One region of the Cupriavidus sp. KK10 genome, then DNA from elsewhere that is predicted to be linked to it. Evidence: riboswitches for the same ligand, from Rfam matches in the RefSeq annotation. Region 1 holds a riboswitch; the other holds the start of a gene.

The links. A riboswitch is a leader RNA that binds a small molecule or an ion and turns the genes downstream of it on or off. The one in region 1 is predicted to bind glycine.
Region 2: another riboswitch for glycine. It lies ahead of KB879_RS20010 (D-amino acid dehydrogenase); the one in region 1 lies ahead of gcvT (glycine cleavage system aminomethyltransferase GcvT).

What each region holds. Positions count from the first base shown of each region.
Region 1 covers NZ_CP073677.1:6,510,017-6,516,039, reverse strand. Annotated here, with positions in the region: gene gcvH (glycine cleavage system protein GcvH) at 1-317, opposite strand, end outside; gene gcvT (glycine cleavage system aminomethyltransferase GcvT) at 406-1,533, opposite strand; glycine riboswitch at 1,632-1,757, opposite strand; glycine riboswitch at 1,779-1,866, opposite strand; gene KB879_RS30450 (glycine zipper 2TM domain-containing protein) at 1,941-2,168, opposite strand; gene KB879_RS30445 (UvrD-helicase domain-containing protein) at 2,452-4,548, shown strand; gene KB879_RS30440 (hypothetical protein) at 4,772-5,266, opposite strand; gene KB879_RS30435 (response regulator) at 5,551-6,023, shown strand, end outside.
Region 2 covers NZ_CP073677.1:4,286,148-4,292,170, forward strand. Annotated here, with positions in the region: gene KB879_RS19990 (ABC transporter ATP-binding protein) at 1-307, shown strand, start outside; gene KB879_RS19995 (ABC transporter ATP-binding protein) at 325-1,050, shown strand; gene KB879_RS20000 (branched-chain amino acid ABC transporter permease) at 1,061-1,945, shown strand; gene KB879_RS20005 (branched-chain amino acid ABC transporter permease) at 1,945-2,961, shown strand; gene KB879_RS20010 (D-amino acid dehydrogenase) at 3,041-4,354, opposite strand; glycine riboswitch at 4,366-4,484, opposite strand; glycine riboswitch at 4,485-4,583, opposite strand; gene KB879_RS20015 (TonB-dependent receptor) at 4,740-6,023, shown strand, end outside.

The DNA of each region.
Region 1 (6,023 bases):
GCCGGCTTGAGCTTGAACAGCCACGCGTCGAAGGCGTCGGCATTGACGCTTTCCGGCGCGGCCGTGGCGGCCTCGTTGACGGCGATCACTTCGCCGGCCACCGGGGCGTAGATGTCAGAAGCGGCCTTTACCGATTCGACCACTGCCAGCGCGTCGCCGGCACCGACCGACTTGCCCACTTCGGGCAGTTCCAGGAAGACGATGTCGCCCAGCGCGTCCTGCGCGTGGTCGGTGATGCCGATGGTGAGCGTGCCGTCGGCTTCGACGCGTACCCACTCATGCGACTCGGTGTACTTGAGGTCAGCGGGGAAATTCATGGAGGTTCTCCGGATACAGATCTGTTTCTTGTTGGGTGATGCCTGCCCGGCAAGCGCCGGCAGGCGAGGGCGACCGTTGGTATGAGCCTCAGCTCACGAGTGCCTTGCCATTACGCACAAACGGCAGTTTAACCACAGTCGCGTTGAGTTTGCGGTCGCGGATCTCCACCTGCACGGTATCGCCCACGGCGACATCCTTCGGCAGGCGGGCAAAGGCGATGGACTGCGACAGCGACGGGCTGAAGGTGCCGCTGGTGATTTCACCGTCACCGGCCGGGGTGATCACTTTCTGGTGGGCGCGCAGGACGCCGCCTTTGTCACGCAGGATCAGCCCGAGGAATTGCTGGCGCGAACCGGCCGCGCCCAGTGCCGCCTTGCCGGTGAAATCGCGCTCGCTCTGCAGGTCCACCGTCCAGGCCAGGCCCGCATCCAGCGGCGAGGTGTTGATATCCATGTCCTGGCCGTACAGGTTCATGCCGGCTTCCAGGCGCAGGGTGTCGCGCGCGCCCAGGCCCGCCGGACGCACGCCGGCGGCGTTCAGCTTTTCCCAGACGGCGGCAACGTTTTCGGCCGGCACCACCAGCTCGAAGCCGTCTTCGCCGGTGTAGCCGGTGCGGGCCACCATGATCTCGCCGATGGCCGGGTCCTGGACCACGGCGGCGTTGAAGGGCTTGAGCGTGTCCGACGGCTGGGTCGAGGGGAAGGTGCTCCACACCGTGGTGCGGGCGTTGGGCCCCTGCACGGCGACGATGGCCAGAGGCTGCACGCCTGCAGGCGCAACATCTTCACGGCGCGGCGTGATGGTCACATCGCTGCCGGTGGCGGCATTGCGCGCGCGGATCCATTCGATGTCGCCCAGCGCGGTGCTGGCGTTGACGACCAGGCGGAAGCGGTCCTCGGCAAAAAAGTAGACGATCAGGTCGTCGATCACGCCGCCTTTCTCATCCAGCATGCAGGAGTAGAGCGCCTTGCCCGGGGTCTGCAGCTTGTCGACATTGTTGGCCAGCAGGCCGCGCAGGAAGCTGCGGGTATTGGCGCCGGTGAGGTCGACCACGCACATGTGCGACACGTCGAACATGCCGGCGTCGGTGCGCACGGCATTGTGTTCTTCGATCTGGGAGCCGTAGTTGACCGGCATGTCCCAGCCGCCGAAATCAACCATGCGGGCGCCGAGGGCGCGGTGGATGGCGTTGAGGGGCGTGGCCTGGAGCGTCATGGAATCCTCGGGGGCAATCTCGGTTGGCGAAAACAAAAAAGGGCCATCCGCCGCAACGCTCGCCGCGCCTGAATGTGGCGTAGCAATCCGCTGCGGCGGATGACCCCTCTGTCCTCGATACCTGAGAGATTACAAGGCGGATCCTGCAGGACCCCATCCTCGTGCGCCCCTTCGGTGGGCACGCTCGCCACGAATGGCGGGTGCCGCTCTCCAGAGTGCGGCATGCATCGTGTGCATATTGCATGCCGATCCGATCGGTCCGTGGTGCCTGAGAGTTTTCGGGTGATACCCCTTCGGCGGCGCAGGCGATGCGCGCTCTCCCGGTCGGATGCGCGCAATGTACGGGAGGCCCCGGCCTTTGTCAAACCGGCCAGGGAGCCTGCCGTACCTGTCGCTGCGGGTCTGGCTTACTTCTTCTTGTCGTCGGTGACAACGTTACCGATCACGCCGCCCACGGCCGCGCCACCCAGCGTACCCAGCGCACTGCCTTCGGTGAGGATGGCGCCGCCCACGGCACCCGCGCCCGCGCCAATGGCGGTATTACGCTGCTTCGGGGTCATGTCCGCGCAACCGGCAAAGGCCGCGACGGTCGCGCCGATCAGGGTCACCTTGGTCAAAGTCTGCAGGGTTTTCATTATTGGCTCCGGTGTGATGATTCAAGCATGTCACCCCTGCCGCGCAGGCCGGGGGGACATATCAGTTAGAGCGTTGCGTTGCGCGATTGGCTCCGGCCTTTACGAAGTGTTACGCCAGTGACACAACCGGCCCTGTCAACGCGGTTTGCGCTGACTGACCTGCCGCGGCCAGCGTGTTAACATCGTCAGCTTTGCCGCCGAGCCCGTTTTTGGGGTGCCGGCGTGTCCCGCCTGGCCTTCCGCTGTTCCTGCTGATTTCCCCGCCTCCAACCGCATCCCTCGCATGACCCATGGCCTGAACCCCGCCCAATCTGAAGCCGTCCGCTACCTGGACGGCCCTTGCCTGGTGCTGGCCGGGGCGGGCTCCGGCAAGACCCGGGTGATCACGCAGAAGATCGCGCATTTGATCGAGGACAAGGGTTTCGAGCCGCGCCATATCGCCGCCGTCACCTTTACCAACAAGGCCGCCAAGGAGATGCAGGAGCGTATCGGCAAGCTGATGGAGGGCAAGACCACGCGCGAGGGCAAGCGCATCCCGCTCAAGCAGCTGACGGTCTGTACCTTCCACTCGCTCGGGGTGCAAATCCTGCGCATGGAGGCCGAGCACGTGGGCCTGAAGCCGCAGTTTTCGATCATGGATTCGGATGATTGCTTCGGCCTGATCCAGGAGCAGCTGGGCACCACCGACAAGAAGCTGATCCGCGGCGTACAGGGCACGATCTCGCTGTGGAAGAACGGCATGGTCGATCCGGAGGCAGCGATCGCGCAGGCCGCCAATGCCGACGAGCACCAGGCCGCGCTGGTCTACCGCAACTACGTGGCCACGCTGCACGCCTACCAGGCGGTGGATTTCGACGACCTGATCCGCCTGCCTGCCGAGCTGTTCGCGCGCAATGAAGCCGTGCAACTCAAGTGGCAGAACCGCCTGCGCTACTTTCTGGTCGACGAATACCAGGACACCAACGCCTGCCAGTACCAGTTGCTGAAACTGCTGGCGGGTGGCTCGCACCTGCGCGCGCCGGCCTTTACCGCGGTGGGCGACGACGACCAGGCCATCTATGGCTGGCGCGGCGCCACGCTGGACAACCTGCGCGGGCTGCAGACCGATTTCCCGGACCTGAAGGTGATCAAGCTGGAGCAGAACTACCGCTCCACCGTGCGCATCCTGGAAGCGGCCAACGCGGTCATCGCCAACAACCCCAAGCTGTTCGACAAGAAGCTGTGGAGCGAGCACGGCATGGGCGACCCCATCGCCATCCACCCGATGAACGACGAGGAGCACGAGGCCGAGTCGGTGGTGTTCCGCCTGTCCGCGCACAAGTTCGAGCGCCGCGCGCAGTTCCGCGACTACGCCATCCTCTATCGCGGCAACCACCAGGCGCGGCTGTTCGAGCAGATCCTGCGGCGCGAGCGCATTCCCTATGTACTGTCGGGCGGCCAGAGCTTCTTCGACAAGGCCGAGATCAAGGACATCTGCGCCTACCTGCGCCTGATTGCCAACCCCGACGACGATCCCGCCTTTATCCGCGCCATCACCACGCCGCGCCGCGGCGTGGGCAACACCACGCTGGAAGCGCTGGGCACCTTTGCTGGCCAGGCCAAGGTGTCGCTGTTCGAGGCCGCGATGATGGGCGGCATCGAAGGCAAGCTGCAGCCGCGCCAGCTGGAGCCGTTGCGCATATTCTGCGAATCGATGGTGCGGCTGGCCGACCGCGCGGCCAAGGATCCGGCCACCGTGGTGCTGGACGACCTGATGGAAGGCATCCACTACGAGGCCTACCTGTACGACAGCTTCGACGAACGGCAGGCGCAGTCGCGCTGGACTAACACGCTGGAATTCCTGGACTGGCTCAAGCGCAAGGGCACCAAGCCAGAAGGCGCCGAGGGCGAGGAAGCCACCGGCTTCGACAATGCCGACGGCTTCGGCAGCGAAGGCAAGAACCTGCTCGAACTGACCCAAACCGTGGCGCTGATGAGCATGCTGGAAGGCCGCGAGGAAGACCCCGACGCGGTGCGGCTGTCCACGCTGCATGCGTCCAAAGGGCTGGAATATCCGCACGTGTTCCTGGTCGGCGTGGAAGAGGGCATCCTGCCGCACTGCCGCGAAGACGAGGACATGAGCGACGAAAAGATCGAGGAAGAGCGGCGGCTGATGTATGTCGGCATCACCCGCGCGCAGCGCAGCCTGCATGTCAGCTGGTGCAAGAAGCGCAAGCGCGCGCGCGAGACCTACTCGTGCCAGCCTTCGCGCTTTATCGGCGAGATGAAGCTGGAGGAAGCGCCTGCGCCAGTCGATGAAACCCCGGCGATGAGCCCCAAGGACCGGCTCGGCGCGCTCAAGGCACTGCTGGGAACCGGCGGCAAGACGGCCCCGGGCTGAACGGGCGCTACAGTCCCGATACAAAGGCCTACCAGGCTGACAAGACGCCGGGCGCAGGCGTCCCTAGTATGGCGGCTGTGCTGCTCGCGCCGTGTGCGCGGGTGGCGCCGCGGCAGGCCCGCCCGGTCTGCCTGCTGCGCCGGACGTCTCGTTCGGAACTTCCCTGTTATTCGGCCCCCGGCGCGCGAGCGTGCGGGGGCGTTTTTTTGCCGCGGCCGCGAACCTACCGCTGCGGTCCGCCCGGCGGCATCATCATCGCGCCCGCGGGCGGCAAGCCCATCCAGCGCGCGGCTTCGGGCGCGGCGCGCAGGCGCCGGCGCTGGGCCGGGTCGAGGCTGTCGTCCAGCGCCAGCCAGCGTTCGCGCACCGCGCGGCGGTCCTGCTCCAGCGCATCGTGCAGTCGGTCCATGGCCTGCGCGCGCGGCCGCAGCGGTGCGTCGGGGGTTTCGTCGGCCGTCTCGCGCAGCAGGCGCGCGTGCAGTTCCAGTGCATGGGCCTCGGCTTCGCGAGTGGCGCTGCGTGCGGCCTGCCAGAGCTTGGCCTGCGCGGCACTGAGTCCCAGCGACTCGGCGGATGCCGGCGCGGAGGGCGGTGGCGGCATCGCCCCTGTCGGCGGCGGGCCGGATTGCAGCGCGCTGGCCGGCGTGGCCAGCAGGCACGCGGTGCACAGCGCCAGCAGGGAAGCGGCGGTGCGCAGGCGGGTCGGCGGAAATGGCATGGCGTTCTCCTGTGATGGCAGACACCGTCGTGGCAACGTGCCGCGCGATGCCCGCGGTTGGCTCGGGTCAATGCCGGTCCATGCTAGGGAAGGCCGCATGCCAATGCTTGAGCACTTGGTCAGGCCCGTACTGCAATCCCGTACAAAGCATGGCTGGCCGGCAAGACTGCGTATCAGGGCTGATACAAAGCCGGCATAGTGGGGGCATCGCGGGCTGGTAAAGTTGGGCACCGCATGCCCCCGGCACCGGCACTTGCTGCCGGTATATGCCGATCCCTTCGCTTATGGAATTCACCCCCACGCTTCCCGTCCGCCTGCTGATCGTCGACGACGATCCCCAGATCCGTGCCATGCTGGCCGACTACCTGTCCACCTTTGGTATGCAGGCCGATGGCGTCGAGGGCGGTGCCGAGATGCGGCAGGCGATGGCCGCCACGCGCTACGACCTGGTGATCCTTGACCTGTCGCTGCCCGGCGAAAACGGCCTGGCGCTGTGTCGCGAACTGCGCGCGCGCACCGAAGTCGCGGTCATCATGCTGACCGCGCGCGCTGAGTTGGCCGACCGCGTGGTCGGGCTGGAAGTTGGCGCAGACGACTACGTGACCAAGCCCTTCGAGATGCGCGAACTGGTGGCGCGCATCCACACCGTGCTGCGCCGTATCCGTGGCCACGGCGCCGACGCGCGCCAGGGCGCGGCGCCTTCCGGGCATGAGGTGCGCTTCGGCGACTGGCGCCTGAACACCACGCTGCGCCAGCT
Region 2 (6,023 bases), 2.2 Mb from region 1:
CGCGCTGGAGATTGCCACCACGCTGGCAATGGAGCCCGAGCTGATGCTGCTCGACGAACCCACGCAGGGCATGGGCCACGAAGACGTGGACCGCGTCACGCAGCTGATCAAGAAGGTTTCGGCGGGCCGCACCATCCTGATGGTGGAGCACAACATGAGCGTGGTCTCGTCGATCGCCGACAAGATCACCGTGCTGCAGCGTGGCGCGATCCTGGCCGAAGGGCCGTATGCGGAAGTCTCGAAGGATCCGCGCGTGACGGAGGCCTACATGGGCACCGTCGACGCGGACCTGCAGGGCGCGCACTGAGACGGGAGACCAATGAGATGACGACATCCAACACACCCGCGCTCGAGATCAGGGACCTGCACGCCTGGTACGGCGAATCGCACATCCTGCATGGCGTTGACCTCACCGTGAACCGCGGCGAAGTGGTCACGCTGCTGGGCCGCAACGGCGCTGGCCGCACCACCACGCTGCGCGCGATCATGGGACTGACCGGCACGCGCAAGGGCTCGATCAAGGTCAATGGCCACGAGACCATCAGCCTGCCCACGCACAAGATCGCGCACTACGGCATTGGCTATTGCCCCGAAGAACGGGCGATCTTCTCCAGCCTCTCATGCGAAGAGAACCTGATGCTGCCGCCGGTGCTGAAGGGCGCCGACACCAGCAAGGGCATGAGCGAGACCGATATCTACGAGATGTTCCCGAACCTGAAGGAGCGCCGCCAGAGCCAGGGCACGCGTCTTTCCGGCGGCGAGCAGCAGATGCTGGCGGTCGGGCGCATCCTGCGCACCGGCGCCAACCTGCTGCTGCTCGATGAAATCTCGGAAGGATTGGCACCGGTGATCGTGCAGGCGCTTGCGCGCATGATCCTGATGCTCAAGCAGAAGGGGTACACGGTGGTGATGGTGGAGCAGAATTTCCGCTTTGCCGCGCCGCTGGCGGACCGCTTCTACGTGATGGAGCACGGCAGCATCGTCGAGCGCTTCGCGGCCAATGAGCTGCAGGCCAAGATGCCGGTGCTGCACGAACTGCTGGGCGTATAAGGAGCGACTCATGAATCTGTTTGAAATCCCGCTCCCGGCGCTGCTGTCGCAGCTGTTGCTCGGGCTCGTCAACGGCGCCTTCTACGCCATGCTGAGCCTGGGCCTGGCGGTGATCTTCGGGCTGCTGAGCGTCATCAACTTCGCGCACGGTGCGCTCTTCATGCTGGGCGCGGTGCTGGCGTGGGCCGGCATGACCTATGCGGGGCTCAGCTACTGGGCGATGCTGCTGCTGTCGCCGCTGGTGGTGGCCGCGCTGGGCGTGGTGATCGAGAAGACCATGCTGCGCTGGATCTACAAGCTCGACCATATCTACGGCCTGCTGCTGACGCTGGGCATTACGCTGGTGGTCGAAGGCATCTTCCGCTCGGTTTATGGCGTGTCCGGGCTGCCCTATGGACCGCCCGAGGCGCTGCAGGGCGCCTCCGACCTCGGCTTCATGCGCTTGCCCAATTACCGCGTGTGGGTGGTTGGGGCATCGCTGGCGGTCTGCCTGTCGACGTGGTACGTGATCGAGAAGACCAGGCTGGGCGCCTACCTGCGCGCTGGCACCGAGAACGCCAAGGTGGTCGAGGCGTTCGGCGTCAACGTGCCGCGGATGGTGACGCTGACCTATGGCTTCGGCGTGGCGCTGGCCGCGTTTGCCGGGGTGCTGGCCGCGCCGGTCATGCAGGTATCGCCGCTGATGGGCCAGAACCTAATCATCGTCGTGTTCGCGGTGGTGGTGATCGGCGGCATGGGCTCGATCATGGGTGCGATCCTGACCGGCTTGGGGCTGGGCGTGATCGAAGGGCTGGCCAAGGTGTTGTACCCGGAAGCATCTTCCACCGTTGTCTTCGTCATCATGGTGGTGGTGCTGTTGTTGCGCCCGGCAGGGCTGTTCGGAAAGGAGAAGTGATGAGCGGACAATCTATCGCCGCAATCGGCGTACGGCAGCAGCAGGTGGCGGGGCGCCTGCCAAAGCAGGTGATATACGGCGTGGTGCTGGCGTGCCTGCTGGCCGCGCCACTGGCCGGTGCGTATCCGGTGTTCGTGCTCAAGGTGCTGTGCTTCGCGCTGTTTGCGTGCGCCTTCAACCTGCTGATCGGCTATACCGGGCTGCTGTCGTTCGGCCATGCGGCCTTCTTCGGCGGCGCTGGCTATGCCGCCGGCCATGCCTTGAAGGTCTGGGGCGTGACCCCGGAAATCGGCCTGATCCTGGGCACCGCTGCGGGCGCGCTGATCGGCTACGTGGTGGGCTCGCTGGCCATCCGCCGGCAGGGCATCTACTTCTCGATGATCACGCTGGCGCTGGCGCAGATGCTGTTCTTTATCTGCCTGCAAGCGCCGTTCACCGGCGGCGAGGACGGCCTGCAGGGCATCCCGCGCGGCAAGCTGTTCGGGGTGCTGCCGCTGTCGGACGACCTGACGCTGTACTACGTGGCGCTGGCGATCATCGTGGCCGCCTTTGCGCTGATCGTGCGCACGGTGCATTCGCCGTTCGGGCAGATCCTGAAGGCGATCAAGGAGAACGAGCCGCGCGCGGTGTCGCTTGGCTATGACGTCGACCACTTCAAGCTGACCGCCTTCGTGCTGTCGGCGGCGCTGTCGGGGCTGGCCGGCTCGGTCAAGGCACTGGTGCTGGGCTTCGAGACGCTCAGCGACGTGCACTGGTCGATGTCCGGCATGGTGATCTTGATGACGCTGCTGGGGGGCCTCGGCACGCTCACCGGGCCGATTATCGGCGCGTTTGTTGTGATCGCGCTGGAGAACAAGCTTGGCGAACTGGGCGGCTACCTTGCGGCGGTGACGGGCATCGACTGGTTCAACGGGTTCGGTGAATCGGTGTCGATGGTGACGGGCATCATCTTCATCGTGTGCGTGCTGACTTTCCGCAAGGGGATTGTGGGGAGTTTGGGGCGCGGACCCGAATGAGGCGAAACCCGTCCATGCCCCTAGTTCTCTCCCCTCTCCCCTAAATGGGAGAGGGGGGAAAACATCTGCAAGTTCAGGCTCAGGCCTTGGCCAATGCCAGCGACGCACCCGGCGCGACTGCCAGCTTCGCGCCGAGATGCTGGTAGACAATCCCCGCCACCATATCCGCAGTCACCGCCGACAAGGTCCACCCCAGGTGCCCGTGCCCGGTGTTGTAGAAGATGCATGCCGTCCGCCCGCGCCCCACACGCGGCAGCATATCCGGCATCATCGGCCGCAGCCCGGCCCAAGGCACCACGCTGCGCGTGCTGACGCCGGGGAAGCACTGCTGCACCCATTCCACCAGCGGGCGGATGCGGTCGGCGCGGATATCGCGGTTGTAGCCATTGAACTCGGCAGTGCCGGCCACGCGGAAGCGGTCGTCGCCCAGGCGGCTGGTGACCAGCTTGGTTTCGTCGTCGAGCAGGCTCACCACCGGTGCCGCGGCGCGGCTGGCTTCATCGGTCAGGTTGACCGTGATCGAATAGCCCTTGACCGGATAGATGTTGACGCGGTCGCCCAGCCCCGCAGCCAGTGCGCGGCTGGCGGTGCCGGCGCAGATCACGGCGCCGTCGAAGGTGGAGCTGGCCGTGTCGGCGCCGTCCTGAACGGTCACGGTGGCGCGCCTGCCGTCGGTCTTCACCGCCCGCACGTCCTGGCCGTACAGGCAGCGCACGCCTAGCCGATCGATGGCCGCGGCCAGGCCGCTGGTGAACTTGTGGATGTCGCCGGTGGAATCGCTCTCGGTGAAATAGCCGCCATAGTAGGACCCGGCCAGCGTCGGCTCGATCGCGCGCATCTCCTCGGGCGTCACGGCGCGGCGCTCCAGCCCGCCCTGCGCCAGCAGCGCTGAGACCCGGCCGGCATGGTCGAAGCCGGCCTTGTCGCGGTAGATATGGAGGATGCCTTCCTTCTTCAGGTCGAAATCGATGCCTTCCTGCGCCGCCCAGTCGAACAGGTGCTCACGCGCGGCGATGGCCAGGCGCGCGGTCTCGATGGTGTTACGGCGGTAGTGGGGGATCGCGGCGATGAACTCGGCGAACCAGGACAGCTTGTGCCAGCTGGGCCGGGGATTGAGTAGCAGCGGGGCGTCGTTGCGCAGCATCCATTTCATGCCCTTGACGATGGTCGACCAGTGGGTCCAGACCTCGGCGTTGGAGGCCGACAACTGGCCGCCGTTGGCGAACGAGGTCTCCATGGCGGCATAGCGGTGCCGCTCGAACAGCGTGACGGAGAATCCGCGCCGGGCCAGCGCGTAGGCCGTGGTGACACCCGTGATGCCACCGCCGATGACAGCGATTGATTTCATGATCTGCAGGTTCCAGGAACGTCGATGGTGGGAGCCCGGACGCAATATGCGTGGCGGACGCCCCCTCTGTTCTGGACCTGAGAGATTCACGACACCCGGCCGCCAGGGCGGGGTACGCTTGCTCCTTCGGTATGCCGGCGGACGATAGCGTCCGGCATTCTTCAGAGTGCACTGACTGGTGATGCCGGTCCTTTTGCCTGAGAGTTTCCGGGGCGGTTGCTCCTTCGGCGCTGTGCGCGGCGGGCGCCGCGATAGTCTCTCCCTGCATCACATTGGCTTGACGCCAATCGGGGCAATGTAGTGACAAGGTCCGACGTTGGATATGCGGGTTAACACTTAGGCGGCCTGCCGCCCGCGTCGCTATGTCGCATCGGCCTGCGTCCCCATGCCCCATAAAATGTCAGCGCTCGCTCTCGGGGAGAAGCGCCGTATGCTGCGCTCAGGTGGAGTGAGCCAAAAAAAAAGACGACAACAAGGCTTTCCAGTGAAGAAAAATCGCATTGCACTGGCCGTTTCGGCGGTACTGATGGGCCCCGCCGTCGCCGCCGCCCAGGTGGTGGACGCGCTCGAGCCGCTGCAGGAGGTGGTGGTCTCGGCCAAGTCGGAGCGCGGCGAGACGCCGGCCATACCGCCCAACACGCCCTCGCCGGCCTACGGCATCAGCAGCCGCCGCATGGCCGACTTCAATGTGGTGAACACGGAAGACGCCCTCAAATACGCGCCCAACCTCGCCGTACGCAAGCGCTTCATCGGCGATATGAACTCGATCATCTCGGTGCGCAGCACCAGTTCGCGCCAGTCGGCGCGGGGGCTGGTCTATGCGGACGGCCTGCTGCTGTCCAACCTGCTGGGATCGGACTTCAGCTTCCCGCCGCGCTGGTCGCTGGTCAACAGCGCTGAGATCGAGCGCATGGGTGTGCTGTACGGCCCGTATTCGGCGCTGTATCCCGGCAACTCGCTGGGTGCGACGGTGCTGATCACCACGCGCACGCCGGAGAAGTTCGAGGGCGATGCCAGCGTGCAGCTGTTCACGCAGCGCTTCAGCCTGTACGGCACGCACGACAACTTCAACGGGGTCCACGCCAACGCCTATGTGGGCGACCGCGTCGGCCCGTTCTCGTGGCTGGTCAGCGTGGACCGGCAGGACAGCAAGAGCCAGCCGCTGAGCTTCTATACCGCGGCGCGCTCCACGGCCCGTGCCACTTCCGCCGACAAGCCGGTCACCGGCGCCCACTTCGACCAGGACCAGACCGGCCGCGACCGCGTGGTGATGGGCGTGAACAGCGAGGGCGTCACGCATACCGTGCAGGACCAGCTCAAGCTCAAGCTTGGCTACGACATCACCAATACCCTGCAGGCGCAGTTCACTGCCGCCTACTGGCAACAGGACCGCTCCAGCGCCACGGGCAGCTACCTGCGCGATGCCAGTGGCAACGTGGTGTCGAACGGTCCAGTGAATATCGGCGGCTACGAGTATGTGATTCCCGCCAACGCCTTTGCCCCGAGCAATGGCGAGGACGCGCGCTGGCTCTATGGCCTGTCGCTGCGCACGCGCAACGAGACCGGCTGGAATTTCTCGGGCGTGGCGTCGCTGTTCGACGTCAGCAAGGACATCAGCCGCAGCGCCAACACCGTTGGCAGCGGGCCGGGCACGGTGACCTATGGCGACGGCACCGGCTGGCGCACGCTCGACCTGAAGGCCGACTACCGCCCG